Regions from separate parts of the Listeria tempestatis genome, predicted to be linked through region 2. Evidence: riboswitches for the same ligand, from Rfam matches in the RefSeq annotation. Region 2 holds a riboswitch; each other region holds the start of a gene.
The links. A riboswitch is a leader RNA that binds a small molecule or an ion and turns the genes downstream of it on or off. The one in region 2 is predicted to bind S-adenosylmethionine.

Region 1 (4,387 bases), on a different contig from region 2:
CCTGTCCCCGCAATCGTGGTTCCGTGGTGTAGGGGTTAACATGCCTGCCTGTCACGCAGGAGATCGCGGGTTCAAATCCCGTCGGGACCGCCATTTGGCTTGGTAGCTCAGTTGGTAGAGCACTTGATTGAAGCTCAAGGTGTCGGCAGTTCGATTCTGTCCCAAGCCACTTTCTTGTATATGTGTAGTGTGCGGGTGTAGTTTAGTGGTAAAACCACAGCCTTCCAAGCTGTTGTCGGGAGTTCGATTCTCCTCACCCGCTTTTTAGGGCCTATAGCTCAGCTGGTTAGAGCGCACGCCTGATAAGCGTGAGGTCGATGGTTCGAGTCCATTTAGGCCCATTTTATTCCACAGTAGCTCAGTTGGTAGAGCAATCGGCTGTTAACCGATCGGTCGCAGGTTCGAGTCCTGCCTGTGGAGTTTATATTTTTACTGGAGAAGTACTCAAGTGGCTGAAGAGGCGCCCCTGCTAAGGGTGTAGGTCGTTTGCGCGGCGCGAGGGTTCAAATCCCTCCTTCTCCGCCAGTAAGGCCCGTTGGTCAAGCGGTTAAGACACCGCCCTTTCACGGCGGTAACACGGGTTCGAATCCCGTACGGGTCATCATTATGGGGTAAGAACAATGCGGAGGCATTGTTCTTATTTTATTTTAAAAATTTTTGGGGGCGGCTTGGATGCGAAATGGGCGGAAGTTTTGGGTTTTGACGGTGATTGTGGCTATTTCGGGGCTGTCACAAGGGCTTTTGTTGCCGCTAATTGCGATTATTTTTGAAGGTATGGGGATTAGTTCGGGAGTGAATGGACTTCATGCGACGGGAATTTATATTGGCGTTTTATTGGTGTCACCGTTTATTGAAGCACCGCTACATAAATTTGGCTTTAAGCCAATTATTATAGTTGGTGGGGGATTAGTTCTGGTGGCGCTATTTTTGTTTCCAATGTGGTTTAATTTGTATTTTTGGTTTTTATTGCGTCTTATTATTGGCGTGGGGGATCATATGTTGCATTTTTCATCGCAAACTTGGATTGGAGCTACAACAGAGGAAAGTAAACGTGGAAGGAATATGGCAATTTATGGCTTGTTTTTTTCACTTGGATTTGCAGTTGGTCCGCAGCTTGTAAATTTAATGGATGTGAGTCCTAACTTACCTTTCTATATTTCTGGCGTGCTAGTTCTCGTCGCATGGGGACTAATTTTTACGCTGAAAAATGAGTTTATTTCAGAAGAAACAGAAATTCGTAAACTTTCTTTTTTTGATAGTGTGAAACGTTTTTCGGATGTTATGAAAATTGCATGGGTGTCAATGATTCCACCATTTTTATGTGGTGTTTTGGAAACTGCCTTAAATGCGACTTTTCCAATTGTTGGGCTTAGATTTGGAATCGAAACGTATATGATTACGTTTATTATTTCTGCTTTCTCGGTGGGGACGATTTTATTTCAGGTTCCAATTGGGATTCTTAGTGACCGGTTGGGGCGCGGGCGCGTGTTGCCGATTTTGACGTTTTTAGGTGGTCTCGTTTTCTTTTTAGCAGCATTTGTTTCTAATGATTTGCTTTTTATTGTGATTTTCTTTGTGCTTGGGATACTTGTTGGTTCGCTTTATTCCCTAGGTCTTTCGTTTATGACGGATTTGACGCCGCTTGATCTTCTTCCTGCGGGGAATATTTTGGTTGGGATGTGCTTTAGTGCGGGGAGTATTTTGGGACCAACTGTAACGGGAGCTCTCATTAGCTTGGTTGGTCCGCAGAGCTTTTATTTTACGGTAGCAGGACTTCTTATTTTAGGGGGAATTTTATTATTTTCAAAAAAAAGATTGACAGTATAGATTCGTTTTTGGTATTATGATTTCAATACATTTGTTATGTAAATTAAATAGGAAACTCTTATAACGAGTGGTAGAGGGACTGGCCCGATGAAACCCGGCAACCTTTCAATTTTTTGAAAAGGTGCTAAATCCTGCAAAGCGTGATGCTTTGAAAGATAAGAGAGAACTAATTTTTCGTTTATTTTCGAATTATTTTAGCCTCTCTATCTAGGGAGGCTTTTTCGCGTCATAAATAAAGAGAGGATGAGGTAAATGGTAAAAGTACTTAGTTCAAATTTAGGGTATCCACGTCTTGGTGAGAAACGCGAATGGAAGAAATCGTTGGAAAATTTTTGGAATAACAAAATTTCAGAAGATACTCTTCTTTCTGAAACAAAAGCAATTCGATTTGCTGCTTTAAACAAACAGAAGGAAAAAGGGATTGACATTATACCAGTTAACGATTTTACGTTGTATGACCATGTACTTGATTTAAGCGTGGCGTTTGGCGTAATTCCCAAGCGGTTTGGGAACTTTACGAATGAGGTATCACTGCGTACATATTTTGATATTGCACGTGGAAACAAGACAGCAGTAGCTTCAGAGATGACGAAATGGTTTAACACAAATTACCACTACATTGTTCCAGAACTTCAAGATGTGGAGCCAAAACTCTTAGAAAATAAAGCGCTAAAAGCATATTTAGAAGCGAAAGAAGAGCTCGGGATTGATGGAAAGCCGGTCATCATAGGGCCGATTACTTATTTGTCGCTTGGAAAAGGTGCTGATAAAAATGATTTCAAGAGCTTAATTCAGAAGTTTTTGCCGCTTTATAAAACGATTATTGAAGAACTGGATGCGGCGGGCGCGAAATGGATTCAACTTGATGAACCTATTCTTGCAACGAGTTTAGAAAAAGAAGAAGTGGCGCTTTTTGATGAGGTGTATGCGGAATTACGGGCGGCGGCGCCACATGCAAAATTGATTTTGCAAACCTATTTTGAGAGTGTGGATGAATATGAGACGATTGTGAAGTTGCCGGTTGATGCGATTGGGCTTGATTTCGTGCATGATCACGGGGAAACGCTTGAAAAAATTCAAAAATTTGGTTTTCCAGATAATAAATATTTGGCGGCAGGAGTCATTGATGGGCGTAACGTTTGGCGGGCAGAAGTTCGGGAGAAACGCGCAGAGCTTGAAATTTTAACGCGGCTTGTGCAAAAAGACAAATTGATTGTGCAGCCATCCAGTTCATTGCTACATGTTCCAGTAACGAAAAAAAGTGAACCGAATTTGGATAAAGTGCTATACGGCGGACTTTCATTTGCGGATGAAAAATTAGAGGAAGTTGTACTTCTCGCAAAAGCTGTTTCAGACGGAGCGGAGGCGGTGACTTTTGAGCTTGAAAAAGCGGAACAAGCTGTTTTGGAGTTGAACCGCTCAGAGTACCGAAATAACAAGGAAGTTCAAACGGAGCTGGCAGAGCTCAGTACCATTTCTGCCGAACGAAAAAGTCCATTTGAAACGCGTATTAAAGCCCAACACGAATGGCTCAAGTTGCCGCTTTTACCAACGACAACAATTGGAAGTTTCCCGCAGTCGCCTGAAGTTCGAAAAAAACGTGCGGCATTTCTAAAGGGAGATATTACAAAAGCGGACTATGAAATTTATATTGAACAGGAAACAGAACGTTGGATTCGCATTCAAGAAGAGCTTGACTTAGACGTCCTTGTCCACGGCGAATTTGAACGGACGGATATGGTCGAATATTTTGGGCAAAAATTAGCAGGTTTTCAGGCGACAAAATTTGGCTGGGTACAGTCATACGGCTCGCGTGCGGTGCGTCCACCACTTATTTACGGAGATGTTGCATTTACGGAAACAATTACGGTGAAGGAGAGCAAATTTGCCCAGTCACTCACAAATCGCCCTGTGAAAGGAATGCTGACAGCGCCTGTAACTATCATTAATTGGAGCTTTGTGCGAAACGATATTCCAAAAAGCGATGTCTTTAACCAAGTAGGGCTTGCTCTTAGGAAGGAAGTTCTTGCATTAGAGGAAAACGGGATTCGCGTGATTCAGGTTGATGAGCCGGCGCTTCGCGAAGGGTTGCCGCTGAAGCGTTCGAGATGGGAGAAATATTTGAACGATGCGGTTTATGCGTTTAAACTTACGACTTCAGGTGTTGCGGACGAAACGCAAATTCATACGCATATGTGCTACTCGGATTTTGATGATATTATTGATGCGATTAGTGCGCTAGACGCTGATGTTATCTCGATTGAGACTTCACGTAGTCACGGGGAAATTATTTCCACGTTTGAAGCGTATCATTACGATAAAGAAATTGGGCTTGGTGTCTATGATATTCATAGTCCTCGTGTCCCAAGTACGTCAGAAATTAAAGCAAATATTGAACGCGCACTACGCGTGATTCCAGTTCAAAACTTTTGGATTAATCCAGACTGCGGGCTTAAAACGCGGAAGGAAGAAGAAACGGTGGCCGCACTTCGTGATATGGTTTCCGCAACAAAGGAAATTCGTGAGGCCTATACAATTTTAGAAAAATAGAAAGTGGGGG
Region 2 (4,387 bases):
CATAAACAATTTTACCAAGGGAAATCATTTTTAATTGTTGGACAAATTGCAGATTTAGGAGAGAAGGGCCCTGAAGTGCATGTGAAAATAATGAAAGATGTGCTAGACAGTGGTGCCGATTATATTTTTGGTTATGGTGATTTGTTTGAAGGTTTATTTAAACAGAACGAAAATGAACGTATTCGGTGGTTTAGCAATTTGACGGACTTAAGGAATTTCTTGCGTGGCATTTTGACGGAGGATAGTTTGCTTGTCCTAAAAGGGTCTGTGACGGGTAGTGATTTTCACAAATTGGGTGGTCAAATCAAGATGGAATATCAAAAAAGAGAGGGCTAAAATGCCTTCTCTTCTTTTTTTTGAAGTAAAAATTCGGATAGTATGGGGGCGAATTTAGGAACTTCGGATTGGACTAAAAACGCATCGTGTCCGTAGTCGGAATCAATTTCGTGGTACGAAACAGGAACGCCCGCTTTTTTTAGGAGTTCAAAATCGCGTCTTAGGTCGCGAATGCGGAAAAGTTGGTCGCTTGTAATCCCAATTAAAAGGTAAGGGACTTTAATTTGCGTATAAGATGGCGCTGCGCCGTCTTGGCTGTGGATGACGTCAAACAGGTCAATCGCTTTTGTTAAATAAAGGTAGCTGTTAGCATCAAAGCGTTCGACAAAACTGTCGCCTTGATAGTGTAAGTAAGATTCGATTTGGAAATGTTCTTTAGAGAAAGCGCCTGGCGAGCTTTCGTCCACTGTAAAGCGTTCGAAACGTTTGGAGAAAAGTTCGCTCGTACGATATGTCATCATACCAACCATGCGAGCGGTTGCGAGGCCGCCTTCTGGTTGTGTGGTATAGTTGCCATCATTAAATTCAGAATCGTTTAAAATGGCCATTCGCTGGATGAGGTTGAATCCGATGGCATCAGGGCTAGCGGCAAGTGGAGAAGCGATATTGATGACGGAACAAACGGTATCTGAATAGCTCACAGCCCATTCGGTCGCCTGCATACCGCCCATCGATCCGCCGATCACGGCTTTTAGTTTTGAAATGCCAAGTTCTTGGATGAGTTCGTATTGAACGCGAACGATATCTCTTACACTAAAGCGAGGAAATGAAAGGCGATACGGCTCACCTGTGTCTGGATTAATGGAGGACGGACCGGTTGAGCCGCTACAGCCACCAAATACATTTGTGCAAATAATAAAATAGCGATTTGTATCTAGTGCTTTTTCAGGGCCAATATAATCGTCCCACCAGCCTGGTGCATCAGCCGCGTGATGTTTTGCGGCATGGGCAGTTCCAGTGAGTGCATGTTCAAGCAAAATCACATTTGTTTTTTCTTCGTTTAGCGTCCCGTAAGTTTCATAACCAATTTCAATTGGCTGAAGTACAGCCCCGTTTTCTAAAACGAGAGCATTTTTTTGAAATAATAGTTGTTGTTTTAATTCCATTTTTAAGCACCCTTTCATGAAGTTGATAACTGCGGAGAGTGCAAAAAACCCCTCCTAGCAAAAAATAAGCCAGAAGGGGTAGTAAATATGTAAGAACGACTACCGACTTATCTTTCAGAATTAACTGCTGGAATTAGCACCGTGATCAATCGTCCGGTTGCTAAGGCTTCATCGGGCCAGTCCCTCCGCCTTTCTTGATAAGAAAATATATGAAATTAAAATTAATCATAAGCGCGTTTAGACAATTTGTCAAGCAGGCGAAAAAGTTGTTTTTCTGTTTTTTGGGCTGATAGAATGAGGTGGGGGTGCTTAAAATGAAATTTAAAATCGTAAAACGAAAAATTCATGATATTCCGGTTTTGGAAGTTGTGAGCAAAACGAGCGTAGACAAACCTCTACCTTTAGCCATTTATTATCACGGCTGGCAGACAAGTAAAGAACTCGTTTTAACTCAGGGGAGAAAGCTAGCAAGTCGAGGGTTTAGGGTGTGTCTGCCGGACGCGCCGAATCACGGTGAGCGCCACCAAACTGTGTCCTCGGTCATTTCCTTGACATTTTGGAACAGCATCCAAGGGAGTCTTTCGGAATATGAATTTATTCGCGACCATTACATCAGGCAAAATCTCGCGACAACCATTTTTGTAGGAGGCGTTTCTATGGGAGGCATTACAACTTGTGCGCTTCTGACGCATCATTCGGAAATCAAGGCAGCGGCGTGTATCATGGGCGAACCAAGTCCGCTTAATTTTCGCGAGCGTACCATCATCCGGGCTTTTGAGCGCCAGATTAAACTTCCAAGTGATTATGCCGATTTACTTGCATGGCAAGAAAACTATGATTTGGATAGAAAGCCAGAAGCCTTAGCGGGACGCCCGCTTTATATTTGGCACGGGACGGAAGATTGGAAAATCCCAATTGAAACCGTAAAAAACTTTGTCGAGAAGAATGTTTCCGAGCCGCACGGTGCTCATATTGAATTTGAAATTGGCGAAGGTGAAGGTCATCTTGTCCAAATTGCAATTATGGATAAAGTTGCTGATTTTTTAGCTAGTAAGGCGAAAAACTAAAAAGGGTCAAAATGAAGCGAAATCATGAAAATCGCGAAATAAATTACACATTAAACGTGTATTTTTGTACCTCTTTGTGACAAATATGTAAATTAAAAGGAAATAGGTTTACACTCATAGAAAACGTGGTAAACTAGTTTAGTGTTTACATAAATGTTTAGGGAGGAAAAAAATGAAGACTTTTACACGAATTTTATTATTAATTGCAGGAATTGCTATGATTGGCTTGGGAGTTTGGTTGATGTTCCATCCGCTTGTATCGTTATTAACATTTAGCTTTACAATTGCGTTTGTTCTTCTAGTTTCCGGTATTTTTCATATTGTTTCCTATTTTTCAAATCGCAAAGCGCAACATGTTTCAGGATGGGTACTTGCAGAAGGTATTTTATCAACACTACTAGGTGTATTCTTGCTGTTTGATCAAATCGAGGGTGCTGCAACACTTGTACTCGTTTTTGCAATGTGGGTACTATTTGCAGGGATTATGCGTACAATTGGTGCGTTTGCTGCCAAACAAAATAACGTTCAAGGCTGGGGCTGGATTTTAACAATGGGCATTATCGGCATTATTGTTGGTTTTATCGCATTATTCAACCCAGTAGTAAGCTTAGTAGGGATTGTATTTATTACAGGTACATTCTTTATTGTTGAAGGAATTGGCGCCATTTCTACTTTCTTCATCATGGGTAAAATGGATAAATAATTTCGAATAAAAGGCGGTTGAGTCTAGCTCAATCGCTTTTTTTGTATGCTTTTATGAATGTTTTTGGAAGTAAATGGTTGATTTTGAAAGATAGAAATGTTATGATATCGGTGATCGGAGGGGACAAAATGTTAAATGCTGAACGGAAAGAGAAAATTTTAGACATGCTTGAAGGCTTGGGTGTTGTAAAACTTTCAGAACTTGTGAAGAGTCTAAATTCATCTGAATCGACCATCAGACGCGACTTGAGCGAAATGGAAGAAGAGGGACTACTAGAACGTGTTCACGGCGGGGCGAAATTGTTGAAACAGCACAATTTGGAACCGAGTATGGATGAAAAATCATTCAAAAACATTCATAGTAAGCAACAAATAGCAAAACGGGCGGCAGAACTTGTTCAGGAAAATGATTGTATTTACTTAGATGCTGGTTCAACTACAATTGAAATGATTCCCTTTTTAGCGGATAAAAAAATTACTGTAGTAACAAATGGGTTAGGGCATATTGAACGGCTCGTCAATTTACAGGTGGAGGCTTATTTACTCGGTGGTAAAATGAAAGTGCATACAAAGGCTGTTATTGGAGCGGTGGCTCTAAGTAATATTGGAAACTATCATTTCGATAAGGTTTTCATTGGAGCGAATGCGATTCATGATGAATTTGGCTTTATGACACCGGATACGGAAGAGGCATTTTTAAAACGCAAGGCGAGTCAACAGGCAGACGAAGTTTTCGTCGTAGCAGACCACTCGAAATTTGCTTGTGCAAACTTCGCGAAAATGTTCGAATTAAGCCGTGCGACGCTCATAACAGATTACGTACCAGTGAATAAAGCGGAGAGTTTTAGTCAAAAATTAAAAGTGATTGAGGTGGAAAAATGATTTATACGATTACGTTAAATCCATCTATCGATTATATCGTGGAAGTGGATGACTTGAAATTGGGGGATTTAAATCGGATGAAGCGTGATTACAAGCTGCCTGGTGGGAAAGGGATTAATGTTTCTCGGGTTTTAAATCAACTCGGTGTGAAAACGGTTGCGAGTGGATTTTTAGGCGGTTTCACGGGTCGCTTTATCGCAGAGTGGCTGGAAAAAGAAGGTATTGCAACTAATTTTGCAACTACTGCGGATGACACGAGAATTAATATTAAATTGAAGGCGAATACCGAAACGG
Region 3 (4,387 bases), on a different contig from region 2:
AATGAACTCAAATAAAAGCAAAGCCGCAACAAAGCCTGCTAAAATAATTAAAGTTAGTGGAATTAATGTCATGTTTATTCTCCTTACCGTTAAATTCGAATATATTTTTCTGATTTTAACCATTCTATCATACCACAGGTTTAAAAATATGATAAGAGGAAAGAAAATGACTAGGAGGTTATCAAAATGAAAGCTATTATTTTTTATGATGGAAACTGCGAATTTTGCAAAGAAGTCAAACGAATAATGACGAAATTTGATAAAAATGAAGAGCTAGAATGGCGGGCACTACAAACGTATGAGGGTACCTATTTTTCACCAAGCGATTTATACGAACAATTACACGTTGTAAGTTGGGACGGTCATATTTATCGCGGCTTTTATGCTGTACGCAAAATCCTTACGTACTTATCTTACTGGAAATGGCTAGCATTAGCGTTATATTTCCCAGGAATTCCATTTTTTGGCAGGAAAATTTATCGTTTAGTTGCTCGAAAACGTGGTAAAATAATGTGTTGTATTAAAAAATATATATCACTTAAAGATGTAAAGTGTTTGAAAAAGGAAGCGTGAAGAGGTTGGAAATCCCATTTGGCTTGGCCTATAAAATCATTGAAAATATATATAAGAGCGAATCGAACATTCATGAGCTTATTAATGATCGTTCGAAATCTAGGAAGCAGACTTTGCCAAGTAAAACGGATTTTTTGTGGACAATTTATCACTTGGAAGAGGCCGGATATGTTTTTCGCTACCACAGCAACCAAGGTATTCGTTACGGTCGAACAGAAAAAGGCGATTTATTTTATGAAAAGTATCGGGATGTGCCGCCAAATGAGTGGCCTGAACTTTTAACAGAAAATTAGGCTTGCAACAGTATGGTGCGTATGTTATTCTAAAAAAGAACGAAATCAACTCTTATCCAGAGCGGTAGAGGGACTGGCCCTTTGAAGCCCAGCAACCTACACTTTTTGTTGTAAGGTGCTAACCTGAGCAGGAGAAATCCTGACCGATGAGAGCGAAGGTACGAACTTTCAAGCCTTTTCTCTATGCCTGTTATGTAGAGAATAGGGCTTTTTTTCTTGCCATACGCGGATGGAAGAGATTAAAAGGAGGAACTATCAAATGACAGAAAATCGTCATTTATTCACGTCAGAATCTGTTTCTGATGGGCATCCAGATAAAATTGCAGATCAAATTTCTGATGCGATTTTAGATGCTATTATTGCAAAAGATCCAGATGCACGTGTAGCCTGTGAAACGACTGTGACAACAGGTCTTGTCCTTGTAGCTGGTGAAATTACAACATCGGTTTATGTGGATATACCTAAAATTGTGCGAAAAACCATTAAAGAAATCGGCTATACACGTGCTAAATATGGTTTTGATGCAGAAACATGTGCCGTTTTAACAGCAATTGATGAACAATCGCCAGATATCGCACAAGGTGTGGATGAATCTTTAGAATCACGTAACGGCGAAAAAGAGAAGGATTTACTTGCAATCGGTGCGGGCGATCAAGGATTGATGTTCGGATTTGCGACAGATGAAACCGAGGATTTAATGCCTCTACCCATTCACTTAGCGCACGGACTATCGCGTAAAATCGCTGAACTTAGAAAATCAAAAGCATTAAAATATTTACGTCCCGATGCAAAAACTCAAGTAACCGTGGAATATGATGAAAATAATCAGCCCGTACGGATTGATACAGTCGTAATTTCTACACAGCACCACCCCGAAATTTCAAATGAAACAATAAGGGAGGATATGCTTGAAAAAGTAATTCATGCCGTTATTGATGAAAATTTGTTAGATGCGGAGACAAAGTATTTTATTAACCCTACTGGACGTTTTGTTATTGGTGGTCCTCAAGGAGATGCCGGACTAACCGGGCGGAAAATCATTGTGGATACTTACGGTGGGTATGCAAGACACGGCGGTGGTGCCTTCTCAGGGAAAGATCCAACTAAGGTTGATCGCTCTGGTGCCTATGCAGCACGCTATGTTGCTAAAAATATTGTAGCAGCAGGTCTTGCCAAAAAAGTAGAAGTGCAATTAGCCTATGCAATTGGTGTGGCACAACCAGTTTCCATTTCAATTGAAACATATGGTACAAGTAGTTATTCGGAAAAAGACTTAATTGATGCAGTGCGTGCGAATTTTGATTTGCGTCCAGCGGGTATCATTAAAATGCTTGATTTACAACGCCCGATTTACCGCCAGACAGCGGCATTTGGACATTTTGGACGTTCTGATTTAAACTTACCTTGGGAAGAAACAAATAAAGCAGCCGACTTAAAGGCCTTCTTAACCCAACTTGCAAGTAAACTATAATTTTGAAACGTTGCTTTCTTTTAGCAGCGTTTTTTTATAATTGAAACTGTGCAAATCATCGCGCTTTATGATATGATAGACGTTGTGTAAATGAGAAATTAAATGAAATTTAAAATAGAGGAGAATGTCAGAATGTGTGGATTTGTAGGATGCGTTCATGACCGCATTGCTGAAATTACTGGTGAAGAAAAACAAACATTTAAAGAAATGAATGATATGATTACTCATCGTGGACCTGATGATGAAGGGTACTATACAGATGAGCATGTTCAGTTTGGTTTTAGACGATTAAGTATTATTGATGTGGAAAACGGCCATCAACCGCTAACGTATGAAAATGAACGTTACTGGATTATCTTTAACGGGGAAGTTTACAATTATGTGGAACTTCGTGCGTCACTTAAAGCGGACGGATTAACTTTTGAAACCGAAAGTGATACAGAAGTCATCATTGCTACATATGCAAAATATAAAGAGAAGACGGCTGAAAAACTACGCGGAATGTTTGGTTTTGTCATTTGGGACAAAGTTGAAAATACCGTATATGGTGCGCGTGACCCATTTGGCATTAAACCGTTCTTTTATGCAGAAGAAGACGGGAAATTATATATGGGTTCTGAAAAAAAATCGATTTTACATGCGCTAAAAAGCAAAAAGTTAGATGAAGTTTCTTTGCAAAATTATATGACGTATCAATTTGTGCCAGAGCCTGACACACTTACGACAGAAGTAAAACGTCTATTACCCGGACATTATTTTACTAAAAAAATAGGGGGAGACATGCAGTTTACACAGTATTTCAAGCCAGAATTTGCTGCTGTTTCGAAGGCTGAGGATACATTTATTAAAGAAATTCGCGATGTTATGTATGATTCTGTTAAAATGCACATGCGTTCTGACGTACCAGTTGGTTCCTTTCTTTCTGGCGGAATTGATTCGTCAATTATCGCTGCTATTGCAAAAGAATATCATCCAGCAATTAAAACGTTCTCGGTCGGCTTTGAGCGAGATGGTTTTAGTGAAATTGATGTTGCAAAAGAAACAGCAGATAAACTTGGTGTAGAAAATATTAGTTATGTTATCACACCTCAAGAATATATGAACGAATTACCGAAAATCGTTTGGCACATGGATGATCCACTTGCTGATCCAGCAGCGATTCCGCTTTATTTCTTATCACGTGAGGCGCGTAAGCAAGTAACAGTAGCACTATCAGGCGAAGGAGCAGATGAACTTTTCGGTGGTTATAATATTTATAATGAACCCAATTCGCTTTCCATGTTCAACAAAATGCCTAGCGTTTTTAAATCCATGCTCGGAGGCGTTGCGAAAGTGATGCCAGAAGGAATGCGCGGAAAAAGTTTCTTAGAACGCGGTACAACACCAATGGAAGAGCGCTATATTGGAAATGCAAAGATGTTCACTGAAGCAGAAAAACGCATTTTACTGCCTGGCTATATGGAAGGATACGATTACACAAACATTACAAAGCCATTCTACGAGGAAACAAAGCACTACGGACCAGTTGAGCGGATGCAGTACATCGATATGCATACATGGCTACGTGGCGATATTTTGCTGAAAGCTGACCGCATGACGATGGCGAATTCACTTGAAGTACGAGTTCCTTTCCTTGATAAAGAAGTATTTAACGTTGCGAAACAAATTCCCGCATCGCTTAAGACGACAAACGGAACAACGAAATATATTTTACGTAAAGCGGCAGAAACTTTCGTACCCGACCACGTTTTAAATCGCCGTAAACTAGGGTTCCCAGTCCCAATTCGCCACTGGTTAAAAGCAGAAATGAATGAGTGGGTAAAAAACGTCATCCATGAATCAGAAACGGATCACCTTATTAATAAGGCGTATGTTTTACAACTTCTCGATGATCACTGCGCTGGTAAACACGATTACAGCCGCAAAATTTGGACAGTTGTGATCTTCATGATTTGGTATTCCATCTATATCGAAGAAAAATATGATTTTAATAAATAATCAAAAAGAGCGGAAATTAATTTTTCCGCTCTTTTTTTTCGATTGCCACAAT
Region 4 (4,387 bases), on a different contig from region 2:
TTCCAAGACCGCCCGCGCCAACTAAACCTGCCATCGCCGTGGCTCCAATTAGCCCAATTGTAGCGATTGTTAGACCGAGCACGATACCAGAACGCGCTTCCCGAAGCACCACATGTAAAATGATCTTTGTCGTAGAAATTCCCATCGCCTGATAGGCTTCAATAACGCCGCGGTCCACTTCTAGTAAGGCAGATTCCATTAGTCTCGCGATATACGGCGCTGTGAAAACAACAAGCGGCAAAATAACTCCCTTAACGCCAATTGTAGTGCCCACGACAAGTTTTGTAAATGGTAAAATTAAAAAAAGTAGAATAATAAATGGCAATGAGCGCAAAATATTAATAATCCAGTTTAAAATTGTGTAAGCTGTTTTATTTTCAGCTTGTCCATCTTTTCGTGTTAAAACGAGTAAAATACCAAGGGGTAGACCGACCAAAATAGAAATAACAAGTGTGATGCTTGTCATAGTAAGAGTTTCTAAAAATCCAGTCCAAAGCGTGTCGCCCCATTCATTAAAAAAATCAACCATTTTGTTGCACCTCCGAAACGACTACGCCTTGTTCACGTAAGTATTCAATTGCTTTGTTGTATTCAGTCGCATCACCTTTTAGATGAACTAAAAGTTTACCAAGCGTGTCATTTTTTAGGTGATCAATGCCGCCTGCCAAAATACTAGGTAGACAATCGAATTTCCGCGATACAAGCGCGAGAGCGGGCTCATCGGAACCTTCACCAATGAAATGGAGGGAAACCAGTTTGCCAGTTTGTTTATATTTTTCCAAAACATCAGCTGGAATTTCAAAACTCGCTTCCGAGCCAACAAAACGTTTGGTAGTGGCGTGTTTTGGCTTTGTGAACACATCTAAAACGGTACCTTCTTCTACAATTTGCCCGTTTTCCATTACGGCGACACGGTCGCATATGCGCTGGATAACATCTAGTTCATGTGTAATAAGGAAAATCGTAATACCTAGTTCGCGGTTAATTTTAAGAAGTAAATTTAAAATGGCTTCGGTTGTTTCTGGATCGAGCGCACTTGTTGCTTCATCGCTCAGTAAAATTTCAGGCTCATGGGCAAGAGCTCGTGCAATGGCGACACGCTGTTTTTGTCCGCCAGAAAGTTGGGCTGGGAAATTTTCTTTTTTATCCGTAAGCCCAACAATTTCCAAATATTTTTCAACACGCGCTGTAATTTCCTCGTTTTTTAAGCCTTCAAGTTTGAGCGGAAGCGCAATATTTTCATAAACAGTGGCCGTTTTAAGTAGATTGTATCCTTGGAAAATCATACCTATTTTACGTCTCGCTAAACGCAAGCTTTTAGTTGAAAGCTCTGCAAGATTGTCATTTGCGATATGAACCGTACCTTTTGTCGGCTGTTCTAAAAAATTAATACAACGGACAAGCGTACTTTTTCCGGCGCCGCTATAACCCACAACCCCGTAAATCTCACCTTTTTGGACGGAAAGCGAAACGTCCTTTACCGCCTGAACGATTCGCCCGTTAACATTAAAAGTCTTGCTAACATGTTCTAGTTTAATCATGATTACAACTCCCTAAAATGCAGGTACAACAGACCCTTTAAATTCTTTTTCAATGAAGCTTCTTAGTTCATCGGAATGGTAATATTTTTTTAGTGTGTCGACTACTTCATCGTCTTTGTTTTCAGTGCGTACAACGAACACATTTGGATACGGATTGTCTTTTGTTGGTTCATGGAAAATTGAATCGTCATTAATTGTAAGTCCAGCGCCCATTGCAAAATTGGTGTTAATGGCAGCGGCTTTTACTTCACCGAGTTGAGCTGGGATTTGTGAAGCTTCAAGTTCAATGATTTCTAAATCAAGCGGATTTTCCGCGATATCTTTTTTCGTTGCTTTTTCTTCCACGCCGTCTTTCAACTTAATGACACCAGCGTCTTCAAAAAGTTTTAAGCCGCGATACTCGTTCGAAGGATCATTTGGAACCGCAATTTTATCCCCCTTCTTAAGCTCTTTAATATCTTTAATGTCATCGGAGTAAATCCCCATTGGAAAAGCAACCGTCTTAAAGACTTGGTCGATTTTATAGCCCTTATCTTTTTTCTGTGCGTCTAAAAATGGAATGGTTTGGTAGTTATTCGCGTCTAAATCCCCATCATTTAGTGCAGTATTTGGCGTGTTGTAATCATCAAAGGTTTTAATGGTGATGTCAAGTCCGTCTTTTTTGGCTAATTTTTTCACTTCCTGCGCAATTTGTTGATGCGGGCCACCTGTTACGCCAATTGTAATTTTTTCCGTACTTAGCGCTTCGGATTTACCTCCGCCACAAGCAGAAAGTGCCAGTAATGCTACTCCAGTAAGTGCAATCAAAATACCTTTAGTTCTCTTTTTCATAAAAAATTCCTCCCCATATGTCTCTGAATTTAAATTTTTATAAACATTCTAGTTTGAGAGAAGGATACAACTGCCTTTAGAACATAAATAAAACCCCTCTACCATCAGAATAGAGAAGTTGAATGTCTTGCGTATTCGAACTCCTCTCATCTGCCAAAATGGCGATGCCATTTTGCTGGAATTAGCACCTTCACTTTAAAAAAGTTAGGTTGCCGGGCGTCATCGGGCCAGTCCCTCAGCCTCTCTCGATAAGAGAACTACATTATAAAAACTTGTTACGTAAAAATATACCGATTTTTATGACCGTTGTCAATGCTTTTTTAATGTTTTTTATTTCTAGACTAGACAAAATTGCAAGAAAACTTTAAGATATTTAACAATGAAACATAAAACGGGAGGCGTACGAAATGAGATTTTCTAAAAAGCTTGAAAACTTGCCAGAGCAGTTTTTTTCAAAGCTCGTACAAAATGTAAATCGCAAAATTGCAGAAGGGCATGATGTCATCAATTTGGGGCAAGGAAATCCTGATCAGCCTACGCCGCAAAATATCGTAGAAGCATTAAAAAATGCCGCAAGTGATGTGCAAAATCACAAGTATTCTTTGTTTCGCGGCAAGGCAGAACTGAAAAAGGCAGCTGCCGATTTTTATGAAAGAGAGTACGGAGTGTCTTTAGATCCTGAAAAAGAAGTGGCGATTTTATTTGGGACAAAAACAGGGCTTGTGGAGTTGCCAATGTGTCTTCTTGACCCAGGGGAGAAAATGCTTTTACCAGACCCAGGCTACCCAGATTACTTGTCCGGGGCGGTTTTAGCGGATGTCGTGTACAAGTTAATGCCTCTTTTGGAAGAAAATCAATTTCTACCAGATTATGCACAAATAGATGCGGAGACACGGTCTGATGCGAAGTTAATGTATTTAAATTATCCGAACAATCCAACGGGCGCTATCGCCACGGAAACGTTTTTCGAAGACACCGTTTCATTTGCTAAGGAAAACGAGATTGCAGTCGTGCACGATTTCGCTTACGGGGCTATCGGTTTTGGCGCTAAACCAATTAGTTTTCTCCAAACAAAAGGGGCAAAGGACGTCGGAATTGAGCTGTATACGCTATCCAAAACATACAATATGGCCGGCTGGCGAATTGGTTTTGCTGTCGGAAACGAAACAATGATTGAAGCCATCAATTTAATCCAAGATCATCTGTATGTGAGTCTTTTCCCTGCAATTCAGGACGCGGGGATTGAAGCGCTTAGTGGCTCTCAGGAAGCTGTCAGAAAGCAAAATGAGCGTTATGAAAGTCGGAGAAATGCCTTTTTAGACGCGTGTTCGGAAATTGGCTGGGAAGCGGTTATTCCAAGGGGTTCGTTTTTCGCCTGGATGAGAGTTCCTAATGGCTTTAATAGTACAAGTTTTACAGAGTATTTGCTTGAGCACGCTAATGTGGCGGTAGCGGACGGAAGTGGTTTTGGTGAGTGCGGCGAGGGCTACGTCCGAGTCGGTCTTCTCATGAATGAGGAGCGGCTAAGGGAAGCTGTGAATCGTGTTGGGCGATTAAATATTTTTCAAACGACAACGGTTAGTCTCTAAAAAGAGTTGACGATTTTTGGCAATCGTGGTTTAATGATGAAGTGCCCTTTTTATGGGGTTACTTGGTTCCGTGGTGTAGGGGTTAACATGCCTGCCTGTCACGCAGGAGATCGCGGGTTCAAATCCCGTCGGAACCGTTCAAATTTAAGAAGTTTGTAGATATTAATCTACAAACTTTTTTTATTACCCTGACAAACTGTTGTCAAAGCATGATGCTATACTAACGTTGAAAGGGAGGTAATAAAAAATGAACTATCAAATTAGCCGTTTTGAAGAATTAAAAGTAGCAGGAGAACGTATACATATTAGCAACAACGACCCTAATATGAGCGAGAGATTTACGGAACTTTGGCAAAAATTTTATCAAAACCATGCTACAATGGATATGAAAGAAAGAGTGTACGGGGTGTATTTTAATTTTGAAGG

Region 1: another riboswitch for S-adenosylmethionine. It lies ahead of metE (5-methyltetrahydropteroyltriglutamate--homocysteine S-methyltransferase); the one in region 2 lies ahead of metX (homoserine O-acetyltransferase MetX).
Region 3: another riboswitch for S-adenosylmethionine. It lies ahead of metK (methionine adenosyltransferase); the one in region 2 lies ahead of metX (homoserine O-acetyltransferase MetX).
Region 4: another riboswitch for S-adenosylmethionine. It lies ahead of R8923_RS11940 (MetQ/NlpA family ABC transporter substrate-binding protein); the one in region 2 lies ahead of metX (homoserine O-acetyltransferase MetX).

The regions. Positions count from the first base shown of each region.
Region 1 covers NZ_CAUYTK010000001.1:1,471-5,857, forward strand. The annotation lists tRNA gene R8923_RS00070 (tRNA-Met) at 1-13, shown strand, start outside; tRNA gene R8923_RS00075 (tRNA-Asp) at 18-93, shown strand; tRNA gene R8923_RS00080 (tRNA-Phe) at 97-169, shown strand; tRNA gene R8923_RS00085 (tRNA-Gly) at 192-262, shown strand; tRNA gene R8923_RS00090 (tRNA-Ile) at 268-341, shown strand; tRNA gene R8923_RS00095 (tRNA-Asn) at 348-420, shown strand; tRNA gene R8923_RS00100 (tRNA-Ser) at 435-525, shown strand; tRNA gene R8923_RS00105 (tRNA-Glu) at 530-601, shown strand; gene R8923_RS00110 (MFS transporter) at 673-1,827, shown strand; SAM riboswitch class I at 1,883-1,989, shown strand; gene metE (5-methyltetrahydropteroyltriglutamate--homocysteine S-methyltransferase) at 2,080-4,377, shown strand.
Region 2 covers NZ_CAUYTK010000004.1:86,539-90,925, reverse strand. The annotation lists gene R8923_RS07075 (Mur ligase family protein) at 1-336, shown strand, start outside; gene metX (homoserine O-acetyltransferase MetX) at 333-1,442, opposite strand; SAM riboswitch class I at 1,547-1,646, opposite strand; gene R8923_RS07065 (alpha/beta fold hydrolase) at 1,757-2,509, shown strand; gene R8923_RS07060 (HdeD family acid-resistance protein) at 2,682-3,212, shown strand; gene R8923_RS07055 (DeoR/GlpR family DNA-binding transcription regulator) at 3,341-4,093, shown strand; gene pfkB (1-phosphofructokinase) at 4,090-4,387, shown strand, end outside.
Region 3 covers NZ_CAUYTK010000001.1:29,332-33,718, forward strand. The annotation lists gene R8923_RS00240 (hypothetical protein) at 1-72, opposite strand, end outside; gene R8923_RS00245 (thiol-disulfide oxidoreductase DCC family protein) at 187-573, shown strand; gene R8923_RS00250 (DUF3116 family protein) at 579-866, shown strand; SAM riboswitch class I at 916-1,019, shown strand; gene metK (methionine adenosyltransferase) at 1,126-2,337, shown strand; gene asnB (asparagine synthase (glutamine-hydrolyzing)) at 2,470-4,335, shown strand; gene mnmM (tRNA 5-(aminomethyl)-2-thiouridylate-methyltransferase MnmM) at 4,352-4,387, opposite strand, start outside.
Region 4 covers NZ_CAUYTK010000011.1:47,218-51,604, reverse strand. The annotation lists gene R8923_RS11950 (methionine ABC transporter permease) at 1-529, opposite strand, end outside; gene R8923_RS11945 (methionine ABC transporter ATP-binding protein) at 522-1,541, opposite strand; gene R8923_RS11940 (MetQ/NlpA family ABC transporter substrate-binding protein) at 1,554-2,372, opposite strand; SAM riboswitch class I at 2,516-2,627, opposite strand; gene R8923_RS11935 (aminotransferase class I/II-fold pyridoxal phosphate-dependent enzyme) at 2,780-3,961, shown strand; tRNA gene R8923_RS11930 (tRNA-Asp) at 4,026-4,098, shown strand; gene R8923_RS11925 (GyrI-like domain-containing protein) at 4,209-4,387, shown strand, end outside.